Regions from separate parts of the Mesorhizobium sp. WSM4809 genome, predicted to be linked through region 1. Evidence: predicted binding sites of a transcription regulator. Region 1 holds the regulator's gene; each other region holds the start of a gene.

Region 1 (5,880 bases):
CTATGGCCCGCGCATCCACGGATTGGCCAAGCGCAAGGCCGACATGGATCAGATCGTCGAGTCGAGCCTGAAGAAGGCGGCAATCTGGAACGAGGTGAAGGACCGTTTGCAGGAACCTGGCACGGGTCTTTCCGGTGGCCAGCAGCAGCGTCTGTGCATTGCACGCGCCATCGCCGTGTCGCCCGAGGTGATCCTGATGGACGAGCCGTGTTCGGCGCTCGATCCGATCGCCACTGCTCGCGTCGAGGAACTGATCGACGAACTGCGCCAGAACTATACGATCGTCATCGTCACCCATTCGATGCAGCAGGCAGCGCGCGTGTCGCAGCGCACCGCGATGTTCCATCTAGGCTATCTGGTCGAGGAGGGCGCCACCGACAAGATGTTCACCACCCCCGACGACAAACGCACCCAGGACTACATCACCGGCCGGTTCGGCTGAGCTCAGGCATATGAGGGACGAAGATCATGGGTGAACATACCGTTGCATCTTTCGATGAGGATCTGGAGCAGATCAGCCAGCTGATCCGCGACATGGGCGATCTCGCCCGCTCGATGGTCAGTGGCTCGACCAAGGCTTTGCTCAATTCGGACAATGCGCTGGCGCAGCGCGTGGTTTCCGACGATGCCATCATGGATGCCCGCCAGCGCGAGCTGGACGATCGCGCCATCACGCTGATCGCCAAGCGCCAGCCAATGGCCAACGATCTGCGTGCGGTGGTCGGTTCGATCCGCATGGCCGGCGACCTCGAGCGCATCGGCGACCTTGCCAAGAACATCGCCAAGCGCGTCGGCACTGTCGGGCTGAGCGTCACGCCGCACGATCTTTCGCATTCGATCGACGCGATGGCGCAGCTGGTGCTGATCCAGGTGCAGGGGGTCGTCGACGAGTATGCCGCCGCTGACGCGGCAGCGCTTGCCACGCTCAGAAACAATGATGAACGCATCGACGTCAAATACACCTCGGTGTTCCGCGAGCTGCTGACCTACATGATGGAAGATCCCCGCAACATCACGGCGTGCACGCACCTGTTGTTTTGCGCCAAGAACCTCGAGCGGATCGGCGACCACGTGACCAACATCGCCGAAAATGCCTACTATGTTTTGACCGGCACGCAGCTGCCAGCCAATCGTCCGAAGCAGGACGAGACGGCAATGTCCGCGCCAGCGGCATAACAGGGGTGACCAGCCGATGATCGCACCACGCATCATGGTGGTGGAGGATGAGGAGCCGCTAGGCGTGCTGCTCCGCTACAATCTTGAATCCGAAGGTTACCAGGTCGAGGTGGTGACGCGCGGCGATGAGGCCGAAATCCGGCTGCAGGAGAACGTTCCCGATCTTCTGGTGCTCGACTGGATGGTGCCTGCGGTTTCGGGCATCGAACTCTGCCGGCGCCTGCGAATGCGTCCCGAGACCGAGCGGCTGCCGATCATCATGCTGACCGCGCGAGGCGAGGAAAGCGACCGCGTGCGCGGCCTGTCGACCGGCGCCGACGACTATCTGGTCAAGCCCTTCTCGACGCCAGAGTTCATGGCCAGGGTCAAGGCGCTGCTGCGCCGGGCCAAGCCGGAAGTGCTGTCCAGCGTGCTAAAGGTCGGCGATATCGTGCTCGATCGCGAGTCGCACCGTGTCTATCGCAAGAAGAGCGAGATCCGGCTTGGGCCGACGGAATTCCGCCTGCTCGAATTCATGATGCGCCATCCAGGCCGCGTGTTCTCGCGCAGCCAGCTGCTCGACAATGTCTGGGGCGAGACGATCTACATCGACGAGCGCACGGTCGACGTGCATGTCGGCCGGCTGCGCAAGGCGGTCAACAATGGCCGTATGCCTGATGTCATCCGCACGATCCGTGGGGCCGGATACGCCATCCGAGAGGACTGAACTCCCTCGTTTGAACTCACGCCACGTTCTTGCCGCCGAAACCGGATCTCGCCTGCACGCCCGGCGCAAAAATCTCCTGATCGACGAAGATCAGCGCCCGCATGGCGCAGCCCTCGCGGATCAGCGGCAGTTCGTTCGGCTCGGTGTCGAAGGAAATCGATTTGGAATGCTGGCCGCCGGCGGTCTGGGCAATCGCTTGCCGCAATGCCGGCTCGATCAGGTCGAAGGCGGCGGCGCTGACACCGACCATGGCGACCGGCGCCGGATCGATCAGCGCGAACAGGCTGCCGAGGCCGTAGCCGAGCGCTTCGCCGGCCTTGCGATAGGCTTCCCGTTCGGGTCCGTCACCTTCGCGGGCCGCGGCAGCCAGGGCGCGCATGTCGGCGTCGCTGACATCGGCAACGGGTTCTGCATCCTCGCCCATCTGCCTGGCGTTGCGCCAGATGGCGTAATTGCCCGCATAGGCTTCGACGCAGCCGCGCCGTCCGCAGCGACATAGCGCGCCGTTCGGCCGATGGATCATGTGGCCGAATTCGCCGCCCGAAGAATGGGTGCCGGTGAACAATTCGCCCTTCAGCACCAGTCCCATGCCGATGCCGTGCGACAAAAGGATAGCGATGAAATCGTCGCGGTAACGATCGGGGTCGCGCCAGCGCAGCGCCACCGCCATCATGTTGCAGTCGTTCTCCATTATGGCAGGGATGCCGAACTGGTCTTCGAATATGTCAGCGAAGGCGATGTCGGTGTGCGGCGTGATCGGCGACCACAGCATGGCGCGGGCACGGGTGTCGGTGATGCCCTGGATGGCCAGCGCGATGCGGGCGATGCTGCGCACGTCCAGGTCGGGATCTGCCAGGCGGCGCCGCACGATGGCCGTGCATTCCCCGATCAGCGACTCGCGCGACATCGTCAGCGTGTCCAGCCGGCGCTGTTCCTCGGATATTACCTGGCCGGCATAGTCGATGACGGCGACGGAGAGGAAGTTCAGCGACAGCACCACGGTCATTACCGCGGCCGCTTCCGGATTGAGACTGAGGCCGACCTGCGGCCGGCCGCGTTTGAGTGAGCCGGCCTCGCTCGGCTTGCTTTCGGTCAGGATGCCTTCGACGATCAGGTCCGCTGAAATCGCCGAGATGGTCGAATGGCTGAGGCTTGTGGTCGCGGCGATCTCGGTTCGCGACGGCTGTCCGGCGCGGCGCACTGCCGCGATCACCATGGCGCGGTTGCGGCGGCGCAGATCGTCGTGGCGGATTCCGACCGACATGTTCTTTCATATCCTCCCGGTCGCCGCGGTTCCTCCTGCCCCTGGAACGCTGTCGGTGACGCCGGTAAATACTGGCAGAAGCTGCAGGCCGTGTCATTTATTTATTCCGAGACTCGAAAAAAACTCGAAATGACATCAAAATCCATCAGAATCGATGTTGACAGCGTTCGGGCGTTGGCCCAGTATTTTTTCGAGGCTCGAAAAAATAGAGCCTCTGTGCCGGCCCTCGGGTCAGTTTGGTCGCGCCATACGCGGCGCAGGGAGGATAATATGAAAAGATTCACGGCCGCCATCCTGGCGGGTGCCGCCATGTCGCTGACGCTCGCGTCTGTCGCGCAGGCGAAGGACAAGGTCGTCGGCGTTTCGTGGTCCAACTTCCAGGAAGAACGCTGGAAGACCGACGAAGCCGCCATGAAGACGGCGATCGAGGCCGCTGGCGACAAGTACATCTCCGCCGATGCGCAGTCCAATCCCGGCAAGCAGCTTACCGATGTCGAAAGCCTGATCTCGCAGGGCGCTAATTCCCTGATCATCCTGGCGCAGGACGCTTCGGCCATCGGCCCGGCCGTGCAGAAGGCGCTGGACGAAGGCATTCCGGTCGTCGGCTATGACCGGCTGATCGAGAACAAGGACGTCTTCTATCTGACCTTCGACAACAAGGAAGTCGGCCGCATGCAGGCCCGCGAAGTGTTCAAGGTCAAGCCGGAAGGCAACTACGTCTTCATCAAGGGCTCCGGTGCCGATCCCAATGCCGACTTCCTGTTCTCGGGCTCGATGGAAGTGCTCAAGGAAGCCATCGACAGCGGCAAGATCAAGAATGTCGGCGAAGCCTACACGGATGGCTGGCTGCCCGCCAACGCCCAGAAGAACATGGAGCAGTTCCTGACCGCCAACGACAACAAGGTCGACGCGGTGGTCGCGGCCAATGACGGCACTGCCGGTGGCGTCGTCGCGGCGCTGACGGCTCAAGGCTTGGCCGGCACCGTGCCGGTCTCGGGTCAGGACGGCGACCACGCCGCGCTGAACCGCATCGCCCTCGGCACGCAAACCGTGTCGGTGTGGAAGGACGCGCGGGAGCTCGGCAAGAATGCCGCCGAGATCGCCTCGCAACTGGCCGACGGCAAGAAGACGAGCGACATCGCCGGCGCCAAGGACTTCACGACGCCGGGCGGCAACACCGTCAAGTCGCTGTTCCTGACCCCGGTTGCCATCACCAAGGACAATCTCAACGTCGTCATCGACGCCGGCTGGATCAAGAAGGACGAAGTCTGCGCGGGTGTCGCCGCCGGCACCGTGGCGGCCTGCAACTGATCCGTACCACTTTGAAATATCTGAACGCCGCGGCCCAAAAGCCGCGGCGTTTTCTCAAAGAATTCTGTTTCCGCATCATGCGGATAGCTTCTAGGCTGGGCTCCGGCATGCGCGTCAGACGGCCAGCCGGTGGGAGGAAACCATGACCGATACGACGTCAAACCCGCAGACCGATACGGCGCGCGCGTCGGAACTCGGCGCCGTCGCCCGGTTCCTGAAGGCGACCGAGATCGACACCCGCATGCTCGGCATGATCGGCGCGCTGCTGGTCATCTGGATTGGGCTGCATGTCATTTCCAGCCTGCGCCTTGGCGTCAATCCGCTCGATTTCGACAGCCGCACCTTTCTCACGCCGCGCAATCTGTGGAACCTGTCGGTGCAGACGTCCGCGGTTGCCATCATGGCCTGCGGCATGGTGCTGGTCATCGTCATGCGCAACATCGACCTGTCGGTCGGTTCCGCCGAGGGCCTGATCGGCATGGTGATGGGATTTGCCCAGGTGCATTTCCTGGTGCGCTTTGTCGGGCTCGAACTCGGCAACCCGTGGATCTGGGTCCTGGCACTGGTCATCGGCCTGGCGCTCGGCCTGTTGATCGGCGCTTTTCAAGGCTTCGTCATCGCCTATCTCGAAGTGCCCGCCTTTATCGTGACGCTGGGCGGCCTGCTGGTCTGGCGCGGTGCCGCCTGGTGGGTCACTTCAGGCCAGACCGTGGCGCCGCTTAACGCCACTTTTCAGCTGATGGGCGGTGGGCCGGCGGGATCGATCGGCGCGACCTGGAGCTGGATCGTTGGGATCGTCGCCTGCCTCGCCGTGGTGTTTGGGCTGTTCAACGGGCGGGTGCAGCGCAAGCGTTTCCGGTTTCCGCTACGTCCGATCTGGGCCGAGGCGCTGCTTGGAGTCGTCACCTGCGGCGCCATCATGGGTGCGGTCTGGCTCGCCAACTCCTACCCCTGGCCGATCGGCATCGTGAACAGATATGCGGCCGCCAACAACATCACCGTTCCCGAAGGCGGCCTGTTCATCGCCCACGGTATCGCCATACCGGTGCTGATGGCTGTCGCCGTCGGGCTGGTGATGACCTTCATCACCAACCGCACCCGTTTCGGCCGCTATGTGTTCGCCATCGGCGGCAATCCCGAGGCGGCTAATCTCGCCGGCATCAACACGCGATGGATCACCATGAAGGTGTTCATGATCATGGGCGTGCTGGCCACGATTGCCGCGGCGATCTCCTCGGCCCGGCAGAATTCGGCCACCAACGTGCTTGGAACGCTCGACGAACTGCTCGTCATTGCAGCCGCCGTGATCGGCGGCACGTCGCTTGCCGGCGGATCGGGAACGATCATCGGCGCCATGCTGGGCGCGCTGCTGATGCAGTCGCTGCAGTCCGGCATGGTGCTGCTCGGCGTCGACTCGCCGCTG
Region 2 (5,880 bases), on a different contig from region 1:
AACGAGATGTGCGCATAGGCGGTCCGCTTGGCGTTCTTCGAAAGGTTGAGGGAAGCCATCCAGGATGTGATCGTGGTGCCGAGATCGGCGCCGAGCGAGAAGGCGACGGCGGTTGTCCAGTCGAGAATGCCCGCCGCGCCAAGGCCCATGACGATGCCGATCGTCGCCGAGGACGAGTGGATCATCGCGGTCACGCCGGCGGCGATGAACACGCATTTGAAAAGGTTGAGGTAGGAGTCGGCCGTCAGCGTCTGCAGCAGCGCCATGACTTCCGGCAGGTTGCGAAGCGGACGCAGGCCGCCGGTCATCAAATTGAGGCCGTAGAAGATCAGAGCGAAACCCATGCAGGCGAGCGCTATGTTCTTCACCTTTTCGCTTTTGGCGAAGCAGTAGACCAGCGAGAACACGCCGGCCAGGATCAATCCGAGCGGACCGAGCGGCAGGGCGATGAGCCCGTTGCCGAGCGTGGTGCCGATGTTGGCGCCCATGATCACGCTGATCGCCGGCCGCAGGGCGATGACACCGGCATTGACCAGCCCGACGACCATGACGCTCATCGCCGTCGACGACTGGATGACGCCCGTGATCAGCGTTCCCGCCAGCACGCCTTTGACCGGCGTACCGGCTGCCTTGGCGAGAAAGTCGCGCATCCGGTTGACCGACAGCGCCTGGATGCCGTTTGCCATGAAATCCAGACCGAGCATGAAGATGCCCAAGCCGCCGATCACCGGCACGAGGATGTCCTTGAAGATATCTATGTCCATTTCAGGCAGTCCCCAACAAGTCGCCACGACGACGCGGTATGAAGTTCAGTTGCTGCGCAAGGCAGCTTCGTTCGGGTCAGTTTGCGACCGGCAATTGCCTTGCCCAATACTGTTCGATCTGGCCAATGAGCGCTTTCGGCAGCGGCACATAGCCGAGTGCGGTGGCGTCGCCGGCACCTTGCGCGAAGGCGAGCCGGAAAAGATCATGCACGCGGCGATAGCGATGTTCCGAACGCCCCGCGACCTGGACAACGGCGAACACCGCCGTGCTGATCGGGTACGCACCATCTCCGCTGCGATTGGTGAGGGAGGCGAAGAAGTCGGTCGTTTCCCCCCAGGCGACGGAGGTGGCCGCTGCTTGCACGCCCTGCGGGTCCGGTTTGACGAACTTGCCGGATTTGTTCTGGACCGCTGCGAAGGGAAGGCCGGCGCGAAGAACCTGGCCGTATTCGGCGTAGGCAATCGCCCCCTTGCTCGCAGCCACGGCACGAAGAAGCGCTTGCGTACCTTCCGCGCCTGTCCCGAGCGGCCAGTCGATCAGAGTGTCGGCTCCAAGCTTCGTCTTCCAGTCTTCGCTTGTCGATGACAGAAACTCGGTGAAGACATAGGTTGAGCCCGAACCGTCCTGCCGGTGGATGACGCTGATGGCGAGATCGGGAAGGGCTATGTCGGGATTGAGCACCCTTATCGCAGGATCGGACCAGGACTTTATCTTGCCCAGATAGATGTCGGCGATCACCGGGCCGGAGAGGTGCAGACCTTGCTCCGGCAGGCCATCGAGATTGGCGACCACCGCGATCCCGCCCATGACGATCGGAAATTGCTGCTGGCCGTTCCTGGCGAGATCATCAGCCTGCACGGGAACATCCGTGGCGGCGAAATCCAGTTCGGGCTGCGCAAGCCGCATCAGGCCGGCAAGGGATCCGACCGGTTCATAATCGACGGTCCAGTCCAGCGTGAAGAAGTCGCCGCCGTCGGCGCGTGCAGCCTTGTATGTCGTTGCCCACTTGCCGATGATCGGCGCGGCCAGTGTCGACCCCGCACCGCGAATGGGCTCAGCCCGCGCAGCGGATCCGATCATGGCCCCGATGATTGCAAGGGCGAGCGCAGCTGCCGCCCCCGAAACCGTCGGCCGTGCACCGCGCAATAAGGCTAAACCTGCTGACAACATAAATTGAATCCCAACTATACTGCCGCCGCTATGCAGGCGCGCATCGATGGCCATACGCCTGCGAAATGAGGCGTCAGCTGAAAACAAGATCGCTGTTGTCTTGTATTAATTCTTCTTAACGGTTGGATGACAGTGGGTCCCGGCGGAAAAGCTTTTCGACTATTCCGAAGACCTTTCGACTGCAAAACCTGAGCAAAAAGCCGCATCGCCTGAAAGTCGGCCGGGCGGGAAAGGTCATCCCATCCCGTTCCGGGATGGAAGAGGCTCTAACCGGCGAGTTTTCCGCCCTGCATCGGCCGCGGTGCGCCGGTCGTGCTCGGAAAGCTGATCGGCAGGCCGCGCAGCACGCGCACCGCGAGGAACGCAAAACACTCCGCCTCGACCGCGTCGCCGCTCCAGCCGAGGCTCTCGGCCTGCACCACTTCGACGCCGGCACGGCTGGTCAGCATCGCCATCATGGTCGGGTTGTGGCGGCCGCCGCCGCTGACCACCAGTTTTTTCGGACGGCTTGGTAAGAGGTCGAGTGCCTTGCCGACGGCTCCAGCGGTAAAGGCGGTCAGCAGTGCCGCGCCATCCTCCGCATCCAGCCCGTCCGCCATGGCGGCGCCGAAGTCGAAACGGTCCAGCGATTTGGGATAGGGCTTGGTGAGATAGGGGTGCTGCAGCAGCTTGGCCAGCCGCGCCTCGTCCACCTTGCCCGCACCGCCGAGCGCGCCGTCGCGGTCCATCTCGCCGAGCCCCTTCGACTTGATGAAATCGTTCAGCGGCGCGTTGGCGGGGCCGGTGTCGAAGGCAACGACATTGTCGGCGCCATCCCACCAGGTGATGTTGGCGACGCCGCCGAGATTGAGTACGGCCACCTCGCCATTGGCGCCGGCGCCGCGCATCAACGCCGTGTGATAGACCGCGGCCAGCGGCGCGCCTTGCCCCCCGGCGCGCATGTCGGCCGAGCGGAAATCGTAAGCGACCTTGGTACCCAATATGGCATGCATCAGCTCACCATCGCCGAGTTGCCTTGTCTGGCCCAGCCGTCCAACCTGCGGCGCGCGATGCAGAACGGTCTGGCCGTGAAAACCGACGACGCCGATATCGGCCATCGTCATGCCATAGCCTTCGACCAATTCCTTGACGGCTGCTGACTGGGCACGCGTCAGGGCTTCCTCCGCGGTGCGGAAGATCGCCGGCTCCGGCCCGTCAAAGTTCCACGCCCGCGCCTCCGTCAGCGTCTCTTCCAGCAGGGAGCGGATCGACGGAGGATAGGGCATCAGCCGATAGGTGCCGAAATCCTCGATACGTTCGCCGTCGGTCTTGATCAGCGCGACGTCGATGTTGCCGTCCAGCACCGTGCCGGTCATCAGGCCGACGGCCCAGATTGGTTCCATAATCGTTTCCTTGTTGAGCATAATCTTTCCGAAACCGTTTCCCACTTTTCGGGACCACGCTCCAGTCCCATTGATGAGATCGCCGACAGCTTTGCGAAACCTGACGATTCTACCGCCAAAATGTTGGTCTAATGAATCCGGGCGGCGGGCAAGGTCCAAGCCTTGTCCCTTTCGAAGTGGCGGTCTCGGTGCTGAAGGCCGAGCGGCTTTCGTAGCTCCACAGGCGATGTTGGACCGCGCAACGTCGTTTCTGCAGCCCGTCTGGTTCAACAGCCACCGAGATGCCACCTCTTGCCTGTCAGCCCCGAAGGCGCGACCTTGTCTGATCTGGCGAACGCTTCCGCCGAAATCCGCAAGGGAGAGAAAATCATGACCTCATCCGATGTGGCCGTTATTGCAGGCGCGGGCGCTGGTCTGAGCGCCTCGCTTGCGCGCCTTCTCACCCGCGAAGGCATTCGCGTGGTTCTGGCCGCTCGCAACGTCGAGAAGCTCAGCGCTCTGATCGACGAAACCGGTGCTCTGGCCGTTGAGACGGATGTCGCCGACGCTGCGTCCGTCGCCAGGCTGTTCGACACCGCCGACAAGGCCGGCACGCTGGCGCTCGTGGTGTTCAACGCCAGCGCACGCACCCGCGGCCCGATCGCCGAGCTCGATGCGGAAGCGGTCAAACAGGCATTGCTGGTCGGCGCCTATGGCGGCTTCCTGGTCGGCCAGCAGGCGGCGCGCCGGCTGCTTGTCCGGGGATCCGGTTCGATCCTGTTCACCGGCGCCACCGCCAGTGTGAAGGGCTTTCCCGGCTCGGCCGGCTTTGCCCTGCCGAAATTCGGCCTGCGCGGCCTGGCGCAGTCCATGGCCCGCGAACTCGCCCCGCAGAACATCCACGTCGCCCATTTCATTCTCGACGGCCAGATCGCGCCGCCCGGACAGGCAGCCGATCCCGACCTACAGGACCGCCGCCTGTCGCCGGATGCCATCGCCGAGGCCTATCTCGCGGTCCATCGCCAGCATCGCAGCGCCTGGAGCTCGGAGCTTGAGTTACGGCCTTGGGTCGAGACGTTTTGACAATCCAGACGATCGCCCGGCGGGAAGCAACGCGATCCTTCCGCTTTTCCTATATATTAGGCAATGCTGATATTTTGTGGCGCTAAGCTGCTTGTCCAATACATAAAAAGGCACAGTGTAATATATACGTTTGTTTAACGCGGGTTGTGCATGTTGCAGCTTTCCCGGGTTAATTGAGAACGCGCATGTCGGTTACACGTCGTACACTGCTTGCGGCCGGGAGCGGCGGGTTGCTGATCTCGCAAGCCCGCGCAGCCAGCACTCCGGGACAGCAGGCGGAGAACGCCCCTCAACCTATCGCGAGCGGCGATGCATTGCGCATCGCAATGCCGGCCTTCGCTTCCAATCCGTTCTTTCCGTCCGACGGATCGGGGGACGATGGCATAGACATGGAGTTGGCCCACGGCATCGCCGCGGCCCTTGGCGTCGAGCCGGTATTCGACCGATCCGCCGCAACGTTCGACGATATCGTCAGACAGGTCAGTTCCGGACAGGCCGACATGGCGATTGGCAAGCTTAGCCGGACGCTTCAGCGCGGCCGGTCGATCATATATTCCCGCCCCTACGCCATGCTGCGACAAGGGCTGATCGCCAACCGCCTCAACCTGGCGCGTATCGCGCAAGGCAAACCGGCCGAACAGATCGTCCGTGATTTCTCAGGCGATCTTGGCGTGATCGAGGGCTCTTCATTCGCCACCTATGCGGCCACGACCTTCCCGCATGCGCAAATCCACCGCCTGGCAAGCTGGGATCTGATCATCGATGCGATCCGAAACGGGACGATCGACATGGCCTATCGCGATGATTTCGAGATCAAGAAGCTGATGGTCGACGATCCGTCGATGACGGTCGTCGCGCGCTCGATCACGCTGACCGACAAGGTCGATACGATCGCAGTCGGCGTGCGGCCCGACAATCCGCACCTCGCGGCCTTTGTCGATCTCTATCTCGATCTCGCGCGGGGTCAGCAGATTCTCAACACGGATGAGATCATCGCCCGCTATCGCCTGGGGAGCAAAGCCTGACATGGCCATCTCCGAGGTAGCCGGACCCCTGCCTTTCGACTGGCGCCTCGCGGCAAGGCGTATCCTGCGATCTCCGGTGACGACGATTGTGATGATTGCTGCAGGGATATTGTGCGGCCTCTACTATCCAGACTTTGCCCATGCGATCAGCCCTGTCGCACAGCTCTACCTGAATTTCCTCAAGATGGTCGTCCTGCCCTATTTGGTCTCGTCGGTCATCTTCTCCATCACGGCAATGGTCCAGGATCCCAAATCGGTCCGCTACCTCGGCAAGGTAGGTATGGCCGTGCTGGTCGTGTCGTTCCTGAGCGTGCTGGTGAGCGGCACCTTGTCGTTGATCCTGCAGCCGGGCCAGATCGAGAATCCGCAGTCGCGCATCGAGCTTGGCGAGTTCATCAATTCGCAAGGCAGCGTGTCCACCGATCTCGCCTTCCCGTTCCAGCCGCCGCCCTCCAATGGCGACCCCAATGGCGGGC
Region 3 (5,880 bases), on a different contig from region 1:
AAAATGCATGCGCTGGAAGAATACGGCCTCATGCATGTGAAACTTTACGAGGACATCGCCAAACACGGCCGCATCGCCACCACCTATGCCTATCCGGTCAAGGTCGAGGGCCGCTATGTGATGGATCCGTCGCCGACGCCGAAATTCGACAATCCCAAGATGCACCGCTCGCCGGCGCTGCAGCTGTTCGGCGCCGGGCGCGAAAAGCGCATCTATGCGGTGCCGCCCTTCACCGAAGTGGTCAGCCTCGACTTCGAGGATCATCCGTTCGAGGTGCAGACCTTCGACCAGCCCTGCGCGCTGTGCGCGGCCGAGAATGTCTATCTCGACGAGGTCATCCTCGACGACCATGGAGGCCACATGTTCGTCTGCTCCGACACGGATCATTGCGAGAAGCGGCGGGCGGACGGCCATCACGGCCACCTTGCTTCAGAAAACCATCTTGCCTCGGAAAAAATGGAGCCGGCGCAATGACCGACGCACCGCTGCTGCGCGTCTCGGCGCTCTCCAAATTCTACGGCTCGCGCGTCGGCTGCGACAACGTCTCCTTCGACCTGTGGCCGGGCGAAGTCCTGGCTGTGGTCGGCGAGTCCGGCTCCGGCAAGACGACATTGCTCAACTGCCTGTCGACGCGGCTGCTGCCCTCCTCCGGCAGCGCCAGCTACCGCATGCGCGACGGCCAGTTCCGCGAGCTCTACCGCATGAGTGAGGCCGAGCGCCGCTTCCTGATGCGCACCGACTGGGGGTTTGTCCACCAGAACCCGGCCGACGGCCTGCGCATGACGGTGTCGGCCGGCGCAAATGTCGGCGAGCGGCTGATGGCGGTCGGCGACCGCCACTACGGCAAGATCCGCGCCACCGCCGTCGACTGGCTATCGCGCGTCGAGATCGACGAGGACCGCATCGACGACGAGCCCCGCGCCTTTTCCGGCGGCATGCGCCAGCGCCTGCAGATTGCCCGCAACCTCGTCACCGGCCCGCGTCTGGTGTTCATGGACGAGCCAACCGGCGGCCTCGACGTCTCGGTCCAGGCGCGCCTGCTTGACCTGCTGCGCGGTCTGGTCACCGATCTTGGTCTGGCGGCCATCGTCGTCACCCATGACCTTGCCGTGGCGCGGCTTTTGTCGCAGCGCATGATGGTGATGAAGGACGGCCGCGTCGTCGAAAGCGGTCTCACCGACCGCGTGCTCGACGACCCGCGCGCGCCTTACACGCAATTGCTTGTTTCCTCGATTCTGCAGGTTTGACGATGGCGCCAAGACACCCCCCTCTGGCCTGCCGGCCATCTCCCCCTCAAGGGGGGAGATTGGATGTCGTCCTCGGCTTCGCCACTCCCCACCGTCGGAAAAAAGCAGCGACAGTGCCGCTGCCAATCTCCCCCCTTGAGGGGGAGATGCCTGGCAAGGCAGAGGGGGGTACTGGCCCGCAAACGGATGCCAATTGGAGGGCCTTCTAATGGCAACCCCGCTTGTTGTCTCCGACGTCGCCAAGAGCTTCACCATGCATCTGCGCGACGGCATCAAACTGCCTGTTGTCGCCGGTGTCTCGTTCTCGATCAGGGCCGGCGAATGCACCGTGCTCGGCGGCCCGTCCGGTGCCGGCAAGAGCTCGATCCTGAAGATGCTCTACGGCAACTACGCCGTCGACGAAGGCCAGATCATCGTCACGCATGATGACGGGCTGATCGACCTGGCCACCGCCAGCCCTCGCACCGTGCTTGCGGTGCGCCGGCAAACGATCGGCTATGTCAGCCAGTTCCTGCGCACCGTGCCGCGCGTTTCGGCGCTCGATGTCGTCGCCGAACCGCTGGTCGAGCGCGGCGAGGATCGCGAGATTGCCCGCGGCAAGGCGCGCGCCTTGCTGGCACAGCTCAACCTGCCGGAGAAACTCTGGGCTTTGCCGCCTGCGACCTTTTCCGGCGGCGAGCAGCAGCGCGTTAACATCGCGCGCGGCTTCATCACCGAGCATCCGATCCTGCTGCTCGACGAACCGACCGCTTCGCTCGACGCCAGGAACCGCGATGTCGTGATCGAACTCATCGCCGCCAAGAAGGCGGCTGATGTCGCCCTGCTCGGCATCTTCCACGACCACGACGTGCGCGAGGCGGTTGCCGACCGCACCATCGACGTCACCGCTTTCGCGTCCGGAAAAATCGCCGCATGAGCAGGAAATTGTCCGAGACGCCGCTGATCCACCCGACGGCGGACGTACAGAATTCGACGCTCGGCCGCTGGACCGAGATCGCCGACCGCAGCCGGGTCTCGGAAAGCGAACTTGGCGACTATTCCTACATGATGCAGGACTGCTCCGTCTGGTGCGCGACGATCGGCAAGTTCGCCAACATCGCGGCCAGCGTTCGCATCAACGCCACCAACCACCCGACCTGGCGGCCGACGCTGCATCACTTCACCTATCGCGCCTCGGACTACTGGGACGATGCCGAGCACGAGACAGAATTCTTCGCCCAACGCCGCGCCAAACGTGTCACCATCGGCCACGACACCTGGCTCGGCCATGGCTCGACCATCCTGCCTGGCGTCACCGTCGGCGATGGCGCGGCGGTCGGCGCGGGTGCGGTGGTCTCGAAAGATGTCGCGCCCTATACCATTGTCGGCGGCGTGCCGGCAAAGCCGATCCGCGAACGCTTCGATCGCCGCACGGCCGAACGCTACCAGGCGCTCGCCTGGTGGGACTGGGACCATGCAAGGCTGCGCGCCGCGTTGGATGATTTCCGGGAGCTTGAGGCCGAGACGTTCCTAGAGAAATATGGCGGATAGCGACGTCCAGGAATGGGCGGTCACTGACGCGGGGCAGCGGGGCATTATCACAAACCGCCCCGGCCCCTACTATCCGCATGACATGCCTCTCGACACCAGCATCGACACTATGACTGCCTTTGTCTGGAACGCTTGAAGGGGCGGCCTCGCCGTTGCCAAGCGACGGACGAGTATGTGCGCATCAAGTGGTGCCGTCTTGCCACCGGCACCAGCTTGCCGGGCCCGCGTTCCACATCACCTTCGACTGCTAGTCCTGGGCCGACCCTAGACTCCGGCCTGTGGAGCGTAACAAAACTGACATCACCGCGACACGGCAGGTTCATGTGGCTGCGTTAGGCGAGAGCCTGACGATCAATGGTCCGGACTGGAACCTGCCCCATGCCAGCAACCTCTGCCACGCTCGAAATCCGCGGTGTCAGCCGACGATTTGGCAAGAACACTGCCGTCAGCGACATCAACATCGCGATCCCGCAGGGTCAGATGGTTGGCGTCATCGGCCGTTCGGGCGCCGGCAAATCGACCCTCCTTCGCATGATCAACCGTCTCATCGATCCCAGCCAGGGGTCGATTTTTTTTGACGGCGCCGAGGTCTCGCAACTGCGCGGCTCGCCGCTGCGGCGCTGGCAGCGCGACTGCGCCATGATCTTCCAGCAGTTCAACCTGGTGCCGCGCCTCGACGTGCTGACCAATGTGCTGCTCGGCAAGCTGAACCACCGTTCGACCATGTCCAACCTTCTCGGTATGTTTTCCCGCGCCGAGTGCGCTGAAGCCGTCGCCGCGCTCGAGCGGCTCGATATCGCCCGCACCGCGCTGCAGCCCGCCGGCACCTTGTCGGGCGGCCAGCAGCAGCGCGTCGCCATTGCCCGCGCCATGATGCAACAGCCCAAGGTGATCCTCGCCGACGAGCCGATCGCCTCGCTCGACCCGCTCAACGCCAAGGTGGTGATGGATTCGCTGCAGGACATCAATTTGCGTGAGGGCATCACCGTCGTCACCAATCTGCACACGCTGGATACCGCTCGCACCTACTGCAACCGCATCATCGGCATGGCCGCCGGCAAGGTCGTCTTCGACGGCCCGCCGGAAGAACTCAACCGCGAGGCCGTGCGTCTCGTCTATGGCGCCGACAGCAATGGCCAGGAAATCTCCGAGGCCATCACCTCGACCAGCGTTGCCTTCAGCCGAAAGATCGCCGCATCCGCCGGACCGCTCGAGCCCGCATTCCCAGGGTATTGAGAGCGGTTGGGATCGCCAGCCCACGTCAAGGGCACCTGTCAAAATCGATAACGCTGCCGGCGCGGGGCCGGAACCTACAGGAGAGATAACAGATGTTCAGGAAGATGGTTTTTGGCGCCGTTTCGGTGCTCGCCATGGCGACCAGCATGGCCCATTCCGCCGACATGAAGGAATTTCGCGTCGGCATTCTCGGCGGTGAAAACGAAACCGACCGCCTGCGCAACTACCAGTGCCTCGCCGATCATCTGAAGGCCGAATTCGGCTTCGAAAAGGTCTCGCTGTTCCCCGCCGCCGACTATGACGGCGTCATCCAGGGTCTGCTCGGCGGCACGCTCGACTTCGCCGAACTCGGCGCTTCCGGCTATGCCAGCGTCGTTCTCAAGGACCCTAAGGCGGTCACCCCGATCCTCACCACCCAGCAGACCGACGGCGCCACCGGCTATTATTCGATCGGCCTGGCACTGAAGTCCTCCGGCATCACCGACATCAAGTCGGCCAAAGGCAAGAAACTCGGCTATGCCGATCCGGATTCGACCTCCGGCTATCTGATCCCGCTGACCCAGATTCCGAAGGACACCGGCGCTTCGAACGAGACGTTCTTCGCCTCGACCCAGTTCAACGGTGGCCATGAGAACAACATCCTCGCCGTGCGCGACGGCAAGGTCGACGTGGCGGTAGACGATTCCTCGGGCGTCGGCGACTTCAAGAACGGCTTCACCTCCGGCTCCTTCCACAAGGTAGTCGCCAAGGGCGCCGTCGACCCCAACGACTTGGTCGAAGTCTGGCGCTCGGGTCTGATCCCGAACGGCCCGCTGGTCGTGCGCACCGCGCTCGGCGACGAGATGACCGCCAAGCTGGCCGCCTTCTTCACCGCCTTGCCGACCAAGGACAAGGCTTGCTTCGAAGGCGTCGAAGGCGGCGACTTTACCGGCTACGTCCCGGTGAAGGCGGACTTCTACAACGTCATCGTTGAAGCCCGTAAGGCAGCCATCGGCGGCTAACGGCGAAATCGGAAAGGGCGGTGCGTTCAAAGTACCGCCCTTTTTGCATCTCCGATCATGACCATTTCAGTGACAGCCCCCACCCACCAGATGGCCGATGCCTGGCGAAGCCAGACGTCTCTGCGCCGGCTCTATACAGCACTCGGCATTGGCTTGCTGCTTGTTGCGATGTTTTCCAGCATGTGGTTTGCCGACGAAGCCAATGCCGGGCACTTCTTTGACCGCCTGCCGCACATTCTGGATTTCCTGAGCTGGCTGGTTCCCAAGGACTGGAACGACGTCTGGCGCGCGCTGTTCGACATCGCCTCGCCGCACGACACCGGTACCCAGGAATTCAACTTTCCGCTCGGCCGGGTCTATATCTGGGGCGGGCTCTACATCCCCGAATATTTCGAGCTGATGCTGACCACGGTGAATGTGGCGCTGGTCTCGACCTTTATCGGCTTTGTCTTCGCCGTGCCCTTCTCGTTCATCGCGGCGCGCAATCTGACGCCGCACCCGGTGCTGCGGCTCATCGTCAAGCGCCTCATGGAATTGCTGCGCGCCTTTCCCGAAATCGTCATTGCCGGCCTCTTCGCCGCAATCGTCTCGACCGGTCCCATCGCGGCCATCCTCGCCATCGGCCTGCATTCGATCGGCGCACTCGGCAAGCTGTTCTACGAGATCAACGAGAACATCGACATGCGCGCCGAGGAAGGCTTGACGGCGGTCGGCGCCAACTGGTTCGAGCGGGTGCGCTTCGCCGACCTGCCGCAGGTGCTGCCCAATTTCATGTCTTACACGCTGCTGCGGATCGAGATCAATGTTCGGGCATCGACGATCATCGGCGCCGTCGGCGGCGGCGGCATCGGCGAGGAGCTGAAGCT
Region 4 (5,880 bases), on a different contig from region 1:
ATCGACACCGCGTTGGTGGTGTCGTCGGCGCCCTGGTCGATGACCTTCAGCACATCGTCCGGGCCGATGATCGAAGCGGTGACCTGGACGCCGCCGGTGCCCCAGCCATAGGGCATCGGCATTTCGCGCGAAGCGAACGGCACCTGGTAGCCGGGGATGGCGATGCCCTTGAGGATCGCCCGGCGGATCATCCTTTTGGTCTGCTCGTCGAGATAGGCGAAGTTGTAGGTGGCGATGTCAGTCATGGCGATCACATCCGCATTGTGCTATTGAATTGGCATCCAGGGCGCGGAAACAGGGGCGAAATCGGATGACCCAGACCGCTTGGCTGCATATCGGAATTCTGCTGCTGGCGTTCGTCGGCGTGGTCGCGTTTGTCCTTCGGCGCATGGTTCTTCCTGCGCCGAAAGATGGCGCGCAGGGCGAGACTGTAGCCGGCGCCAGTGGCGGTTACGGCGGCGGCTCGGTTGATGGCGGCGGCCACTAGCATCACTCTGCTGCCTCTCGCTTTTCTTCTATCTTTGCAGGGTTCTCACGCGCGTCGTACTCGGCGCGCATGCGGCGCACGAGGTCGAGTTCGGCCTGGAAGTCGACATAGTGCGGCAGCTTCAGATGCTCGACGAAGCCGGTCGCCTGGACATTGTCTGAGTGTGAGATGACGAACTCCTCGTCCTGGGCCGCGGCGACGACATCCTCGCCGAGCTCCTTCGCGCGCAGCGCCCGGTCGCAGAGCGCCATCGCCATCGCCTTGCGCTCGCTCTGGCCGAAGACGAGGCCATAGCCGCGGGTGAACTGCGGCGGCGCCTTGGCTGAGCCTTTGAACTGGTTGACCATCTGGCATTCGGTGACACGGACAGTGCCGAGCGGCACGGCAAAGGACAGCTCAGGGACATCAAGCTCGAGCTCGACCTCGCCGATGCGGATCTCGCCGACGAAGGGATGGTTGCGGGCATAGCCGCGCTGGGTGGAATAGCCGAGCGCCAGCAGGAAACCTTCGTCGCCGCGTGACAGCGCCTGCAGGCGGATGTCGCGCGCCATCGGGAATTCCAGGGGCTCGCGGGTGATGTCGCCGGGGACATGGTCCTGCGGCATCTCGCCATCCGGCTCGATCAGGCCTTCGCGGGCGAGGATGGCCGAAACGCGCGGCATGGCTTGCGCTTCCGTCTCGCGCAGCAAGGGCTCGGCGACCTCGGCCCCCGCGGCAAGCTCGGGATCGAGCAGTCTGTGCGTGTAGTCGAAGGTGGGCCCGAGCAATTGGCCGCCGGGCAGATCCTTGTAGGTCGCCGACACACGTCGCTCGACCAGCATGGTGGCGGTGTCGATGGGCTTGGAGTAGCCGAAGCGTGGCAGCGTGGTGCGATAGGCGCGCACCAGGAAGATCGCCTCGATCATGTCGCCGCGCGCCTGGACGATGGCTAGGGCGGCCAGCTCCCGATCGTAGAGCGAGCCTTCGCTCATCACCCGGTCGACGCCGAGCGCCAGCTGCTCGACGATCTGGTCGAGGCGAAGCGCCGGCACCGAACGGTCGCCGCGCCGGCGGTCGGCAAGCAGGCTGTGGGCGTTGGCGATTGCGGCTTCGCCACCTTTTACCGCGACATACATCTTACGCCTCCATCGTCTTGATGCGCGTCGTGCGCGGCAGGCAGGCAATGCCGCCTGATGTGACGAGGATGATGTCGACGCCACGCGGAAAGCGCTTGATGTTCTGTTTCCACTGCTCGACGAAATGGCGCGGCATCTGTGCCGGCGCGATCGTGGCGCTGGTTTCGATGCCGGGACCTTCGAGCAACAGCGGCGTGCCGGAGACGAGATCGCCGACTTGCAGGATCAACGTGGTCGAACGGTCGGGATAGTCCTGCGTGCCCTGCGAAAAACCATCAAGCGACATCATCTCGGCCGGGGCCGCGATGAAGGCGAAATGCGCATCGGCCGGTGTGTTGGCCAAGGGCGCACCAGTATGGAAACCAAGCCAGGATCTGATGGCGGTGGAAGCTTGCAGGGCCTGGTCGAGCCAGAGCGGGGTGTCGTTATCGCACAGCGCCAGTGCGATGGCGCCGGCGGTCGCCGAGAGCGGCGCCGGCGGGCGGGCGAAGGCAGGCAGCGGCTGCACGCTGCCTGGCCGCGCCATTGCGTTCATGACCGCTCGGAACACCGTCTGGGCATTGAAGACCGGATCGGCGAAGCCGCCCTCGATCGATTGCGCTGCAATGTCCATCAGTCTTCTCCGCGAACCATGGTGAAGAAATCCACCTTCGTTGCCGCCGTCTCGGCGCGGCGTTTTTCATGCGCTGCGGTCAGAGCCGACCGCAGGGGCGCTATCAGCCCGGTCTCGACCTCATTGCGGCGGGCAGGGTCCTGCCACAGCGCGTCGGCGATGGCCGCCAGCTTCGCCTTCTGCTTGTCGCGGCCAAGCGCATAGCAATGGCCGACCTGACCGGAGGGCAGCCGGACGGTGGCGCGGGTAACGGTCGCCTCGCCGACATTGAAAGCGGCGCCGCCGCCGCCGATGCGGCCGCGCAGGGTGACAAGGCCGGTTTCGGGGCCGCGCAGCAACTCGGCGTCCGAAGGCAGTCCGGCCTCATTCCAGAGCCGTACGATGTCATCGCCGCTGGATTGCGCAAGGGTTGCCATGGCGGCCTTGCGCTCGGCCTGGTCGCGGGCTTCCTGTCCTCGCATAAGCTATCGTCCTCGTGGCTAAATTTGTCTATTGATATAGACAACTATACAAATTATACCTATTATCTAGCGCGTGTCCATGACGGGTGGATGACAGCGATAGAAGACTGGGCGCTGGAAGGTGGGGGGCAATGAAGGTCGGGCAGCTGTCAGCGGACGGCATCGAGCGGCGCAGTGGCGTTTCGCTGTGGCGGCAGATCGCCGACAAGATCCTGTATGCGATCGCCATCGGCGATTTCACGGAGAATGCAGCGCTGCCGCCGGAGGTGGCGCTGGCAGAACGCTATGGCGTCAACCGTCACACGGTGCGCAACGCCATATCAGCCCTTGTAAGGGAAGGCGTGCTGCGGGCCGAGCAGGGGCGCGGCACCTTCGTGCTGCCGCGCAAGCGGCTGTCCTATCCGATCGGGGCGCGCACACGCTTTTCGACAGGGCTGCAAGGGCAGACGACGGAACGGCACATCGTCCTGCTCGCCTCGTCGGTCGAGCCGGCCAGCCAGCGGGTCGCCGAGGGACTGGGTCTTCCCAAGGGAGCCGATGTGATGCGGCTGGAAACGCGCGGCGAAGCCGACGGACGGCCGGTGTCGCGCGCTGCCGGCTGGTTCGAGGCCCGGCGCTTTGCCGGCATCGATGCCGCGATGGCGGAAACAGGCTCGATCACCGCATCGCTGGCGCGGTTCGGCATAGACGACTATCTCAGGCAATCGACCGTGCTGTCGGCGCGCCATGCCGATGCGGCGGACCTTGCCGACCTCGACCTGCAGCCGGGCGCCATCGTGCTGGTCACGGTTGCCGTCAACGTCACGCCGGACGGCCAGCCGATCCAGTTTTCCGAGTCGCGCTTTCCGGCCGAACGGGTGGAGCTGAAGCTGTCGGCGCTGTAGGGAGTGGACAGCTCGGTCGCGCTTATTTTTCAGCGACTTGGCGTTTGAGGACCGCCTTCCCCACTCCGTCTCGGCTTCGCCGAGCCACCTCTCCCCCCCTCCGGAGGGAGAGGAAGGAGCCCGCCTTGCTAAGCTCGCGCCATTCCTCTCCCCCGTCGATCGGGGGAGAGGTGGCTCGGCGAAGCCGAGACGGAGTGGGGGTCGACCTGCGCGGGCGTCGTCAATTCGGACCGGCTTCGCCGTCTGCCATGTTATGATCCGACCTCGATCACAGCCTTGATCAGGCCCGATTTCTCATGTGCCCAACGAGCCAGATCGCGCGGCGTGCCGGCGAGTGTGGTGCGGTGTGTAACGAGCTTGGCCAGGGGAACGGCGCCGTTGCGGATCGAGGCGGCGACGTGATCGAAGTCGGCGCGCAAGGCGTTGCGGCTGCCGATCAGCGTCATCTCGCGCTTGTGGAATTCCGGATCGGAAAAGCTGATGTCGTCCTTGACAACAGAGACCAGCACCAAGGTGCCGCCATGCGCGACATGGGCAAAGGCCGACTGCACCGACTGGGTGTTGCCGGTGGCGTCGAAGACCACATCGAAGCCTTCGCCTGATGTCGCTTGCCTGACCAGATCGGGCACCGCGCCGCGCGAGCCGTCGAGGGTCTGGAAACCAAGCTCATTTGCGGCGAAGGCGAGCCTTTCACTGCTCATGTCGAGCAGCGTCACGTCGAGTTCGGCGATGCGGGCGAAGATGGCGGTGCCGAGCCCGATCGGGCCGGCGCCGATGACCAGCGTGCGGGCGCCGGGGTCGGCGCGGGCGCGCCGCACGGCATGCGCTCCGATGGCCAGGAACTCGACTGCGGCGGCGTCGGCCAGCGACAGGCCGTTGGCCGGATAGAGATTTTGCGCCGGCACCAGGATCCGTTCGCACATGGCGCCGTCGCGATGCACGCCCAGCACCTCGATCCTGACGCAGCAATTGGGCTTGCCGTGCCGGCAGGCGATGCACTTGCCGCAGGAAAGATAGGGGTTGATCACCACGGGCTCACCAACGGCAAGATCGACGCCGTCGCCGGTCTCGACGATCGTTCCCGACACCTCATGGCCCATGATGCGGGGATAGGCGAGGAACGGGTGCTTGCCCTCGAAAATGTGGTAGTCGGTGCCGCAGATGCCGACATGGCTGACCGCCACCAGCGCCCAGCCGGGAGGCGGTGCCTCTGGTGCGGGCCGGTCTTCAAGGACAAGATCGCCGGGCGAACGGCAGAGGACGGCTTTCATGCGCTAATCCAGTCATGAAATCGCCGGCCCGTTGGTGTGGCGGGCCGGCGGTTGATTGCGGGATCGCTACTTGCCGCGGCGGCGCAGGCCGTCGAAGTAGACGATGATGATGATCAGCGCGCCGGTGATGATGCGCTGCCAGAACGAGTTGACGTTGAGCAGGTTGGCGCCGTTGTTGATGGTGGCCAGGATGAAGGCGCCGAGCAGCGGCCCATGCACCGAGCCGACCGCGCCGAACAGCGAGGTGCCGCCGATGACGGAAGACGCGATCGCCTGCAGCTCCCAGCCCTCGGCCTGCGTCGGGTTGCCGATGCCGATGCGGGCGGCCAGCAGCACGCCGACAAAGGCGGCGCACAGGCCCGACAGCGTGTAGGCCATGTAGATGGTGCGCTGGACATTGACGCCGGACAGACGCGAAGCCTCGGCGTTGGAGCCGACCGAAAACAGGTATCGGCCCCAGCGGCTGTGGTGCAGGAAGATATAGGCTGGAATGCCGACCAGGATCACCATCCAGAACAGGTTGGGGATGCCGATGAAGGAATTGCGCGAGAAGGCGGTGAAGGTGTCGCTGTTGATGTTGATCGAATTGCCGTTGGTCATCAAAAGGCCGATGCCGCGCAGCGAGGTCAGCGTTGCCAGCGTGATGATGAAGGGTGGCAGGCCCATCTTGACGATGCCGAAGCCGTGGAACATGCCGATGGCGACGCCGACCAGCAGCGTCACCAGAATGGCGAGCCAGATGGGGAAGCCGGCATTGATCATCATGGCCACGACCACCGTGGCGAAACCGACCACGGCGCCGACCGACAGGTCGATGCCGCCGGTGATGATGACGAAGGTCTGGCCGACCGCCATGATGGCGATCATCGAGCCCTGGCGCAAGAGATTGGCCATGTTGTTGGCGGAGGCGAAGCTCGTCGTCGCCACGGAGAGAAGAATCCAGAGCAGAACCAGCAGCGCCAAAAGCGTCAGCCCAAACAGGACGTTGTAGTTGCGCTTCGGTTTTTCGACGGCGATCGCCTCGGTGCTCATATCTGTCCTCCCAGCTT

Evidence for each region. The regulator PhoB, encoded in region 1, activates phosphate uptake and scavenging genes when phosphate is short. The targets are predictions, from matches to a motif close to TGTCATNNANCTGTCAT.
Region 2: pstS (phosphate ABC transporter substrate-binding protein PstS) is a predicted target of PhoB. The motif match lies at 2,051-2,067, and genes of this name have one in related genera.
Region 3: phnC (phosphonate ABC transporter ATP-binding protein) is a predicted target of PhoB. The motif match lies at 3,062-3,078, and genes of this name have one in related genera.
Region 4: phnF (phosphonate metabolism transcriptional regulator PhnF) is a predicted target of PhoB. The motif match lies at 2,756-2,772, and genes of this name have one in related genera.

Annotation. Positions count from the first base shown of each region.
Region 1 covers NZ_JBVVQW010000010.1:68,442-74,321, forward strand. The annotation lists gene pstB (phosphate ABC transporter ATP-binding protein PstB) at 1-442, shown strand, start outside; gene phoU (phosphate signaling complex protein PhoU) at 469-1,176, shown strand; gene phoB (phosphate regulon transcriptional regulator PhoB) at 1,193-1,882, shown strand; gene AC0L24_RS22875 (ROK family protein) at 1,899-3,146, opposite strand; gene xylF (D-xylose ABC transporter substrate-binding protein) at 3,417-4,457, shown strand; gene AC0L24_RS22885 (sugar ABC transporter permease) at 4,600-5,880, shown strand, end outside.
Region 2 covers NZ_JBVVQW010000001.1:325,585-331,464, forward strand. The annotation lists gene AC0L24_RS01400 (Na/Pi cotransporter family protein) at 1-764, opposite strand, end outside; gene pstS (phosphate ABC transporter substrate-binding protein PstS) at 841-1,845, opposite strand; gene AC0L24_RS01410 (anhydro-N-acetylmuramic acid kinase) at 2,202-3,317, opposite strand; gene AC0L24_RS01415 (SDR family NAD(P)-dependent oxidoreductase) at 3,687-4,379, shown strand; gene AC0L24_RS01420 (substrate-binding periplasmic protein) at 4,565-5,404, shown strand; gene AC0L24_RS01425 (dicarboxylate/amino acid:cation symporter) at 5,406-5,880, shown strand, end outside.
Region 3 covers NZ_JBVVQW010000002.1:691,879-697,758, forward strand. The annotation lists gene AC0L24_RS07785 (alpha-D-ribose 1-methylphosphonate 5-phosphate C-P-lyase PhnJ) at 1-474, shown strand, start outside; gene phnK (phosphonate C-P lyase system protein PhnK) at 471-1,247, shown strand; gene phnL (phosphonate C-P lyase system protein PhnL) at 1,456-2,163, shown strand; gene AC0L24_RS07800 (DapH/DapD/GlmU-related protein) at 2,160-2,777, shown strand; gene phnC (phosphonate ABC transporter ATP-binding protein) at 3,156-4,013, shown strand; gene phnD (phosphonate ABC transporter substrate-binding protein) at 4,106-5,014, shown strand; gene phnE (phosphonate ABC transporter, permease protein PhnE) at 5,072-5,880, shown strand, end outside.
Region 4 covers NZ_JBVVQW010000002.1:685,818-691,697, reverse strand. The annotation lists gene AC0L24_RS07785 (alpha-D-ribose 1-methylphosphonate 5-phosphate C-P-lyase PhnJ) at 1-245, opposite strand, end outside; gene AC0L24_RS07780 (hypothetical protein) at 311-487, shown strand; gene AC0L24_RS07775 (carbon-phosphorus lyase complex subunit) at 490-1,602, opposite strand; gene phnH (phosphonate C-P lyase system protein PhnH) at 1,604-2,215, opposite strand; gene phnG (phosphonate C-P lyase system protein PhnG) at 2,215-2,676, opposite strand; gene phnF (phosphonate metabolism transcriptional regulator PhnF) at 2,808-3,560, shown strand; gene AC0L24_RS07755 (zinc-binding alcohol dehydrogenase family protein) at 3,812-4,831, opposite strand; gene AC0L24_RS07750 (ABC transporter permease) at 4,898-5,863, opposite strand; gene AC0L24_RS07745 (sugar ABC transporter ATP-binding protein) at 5,860-5,880, opposite strand, start outside.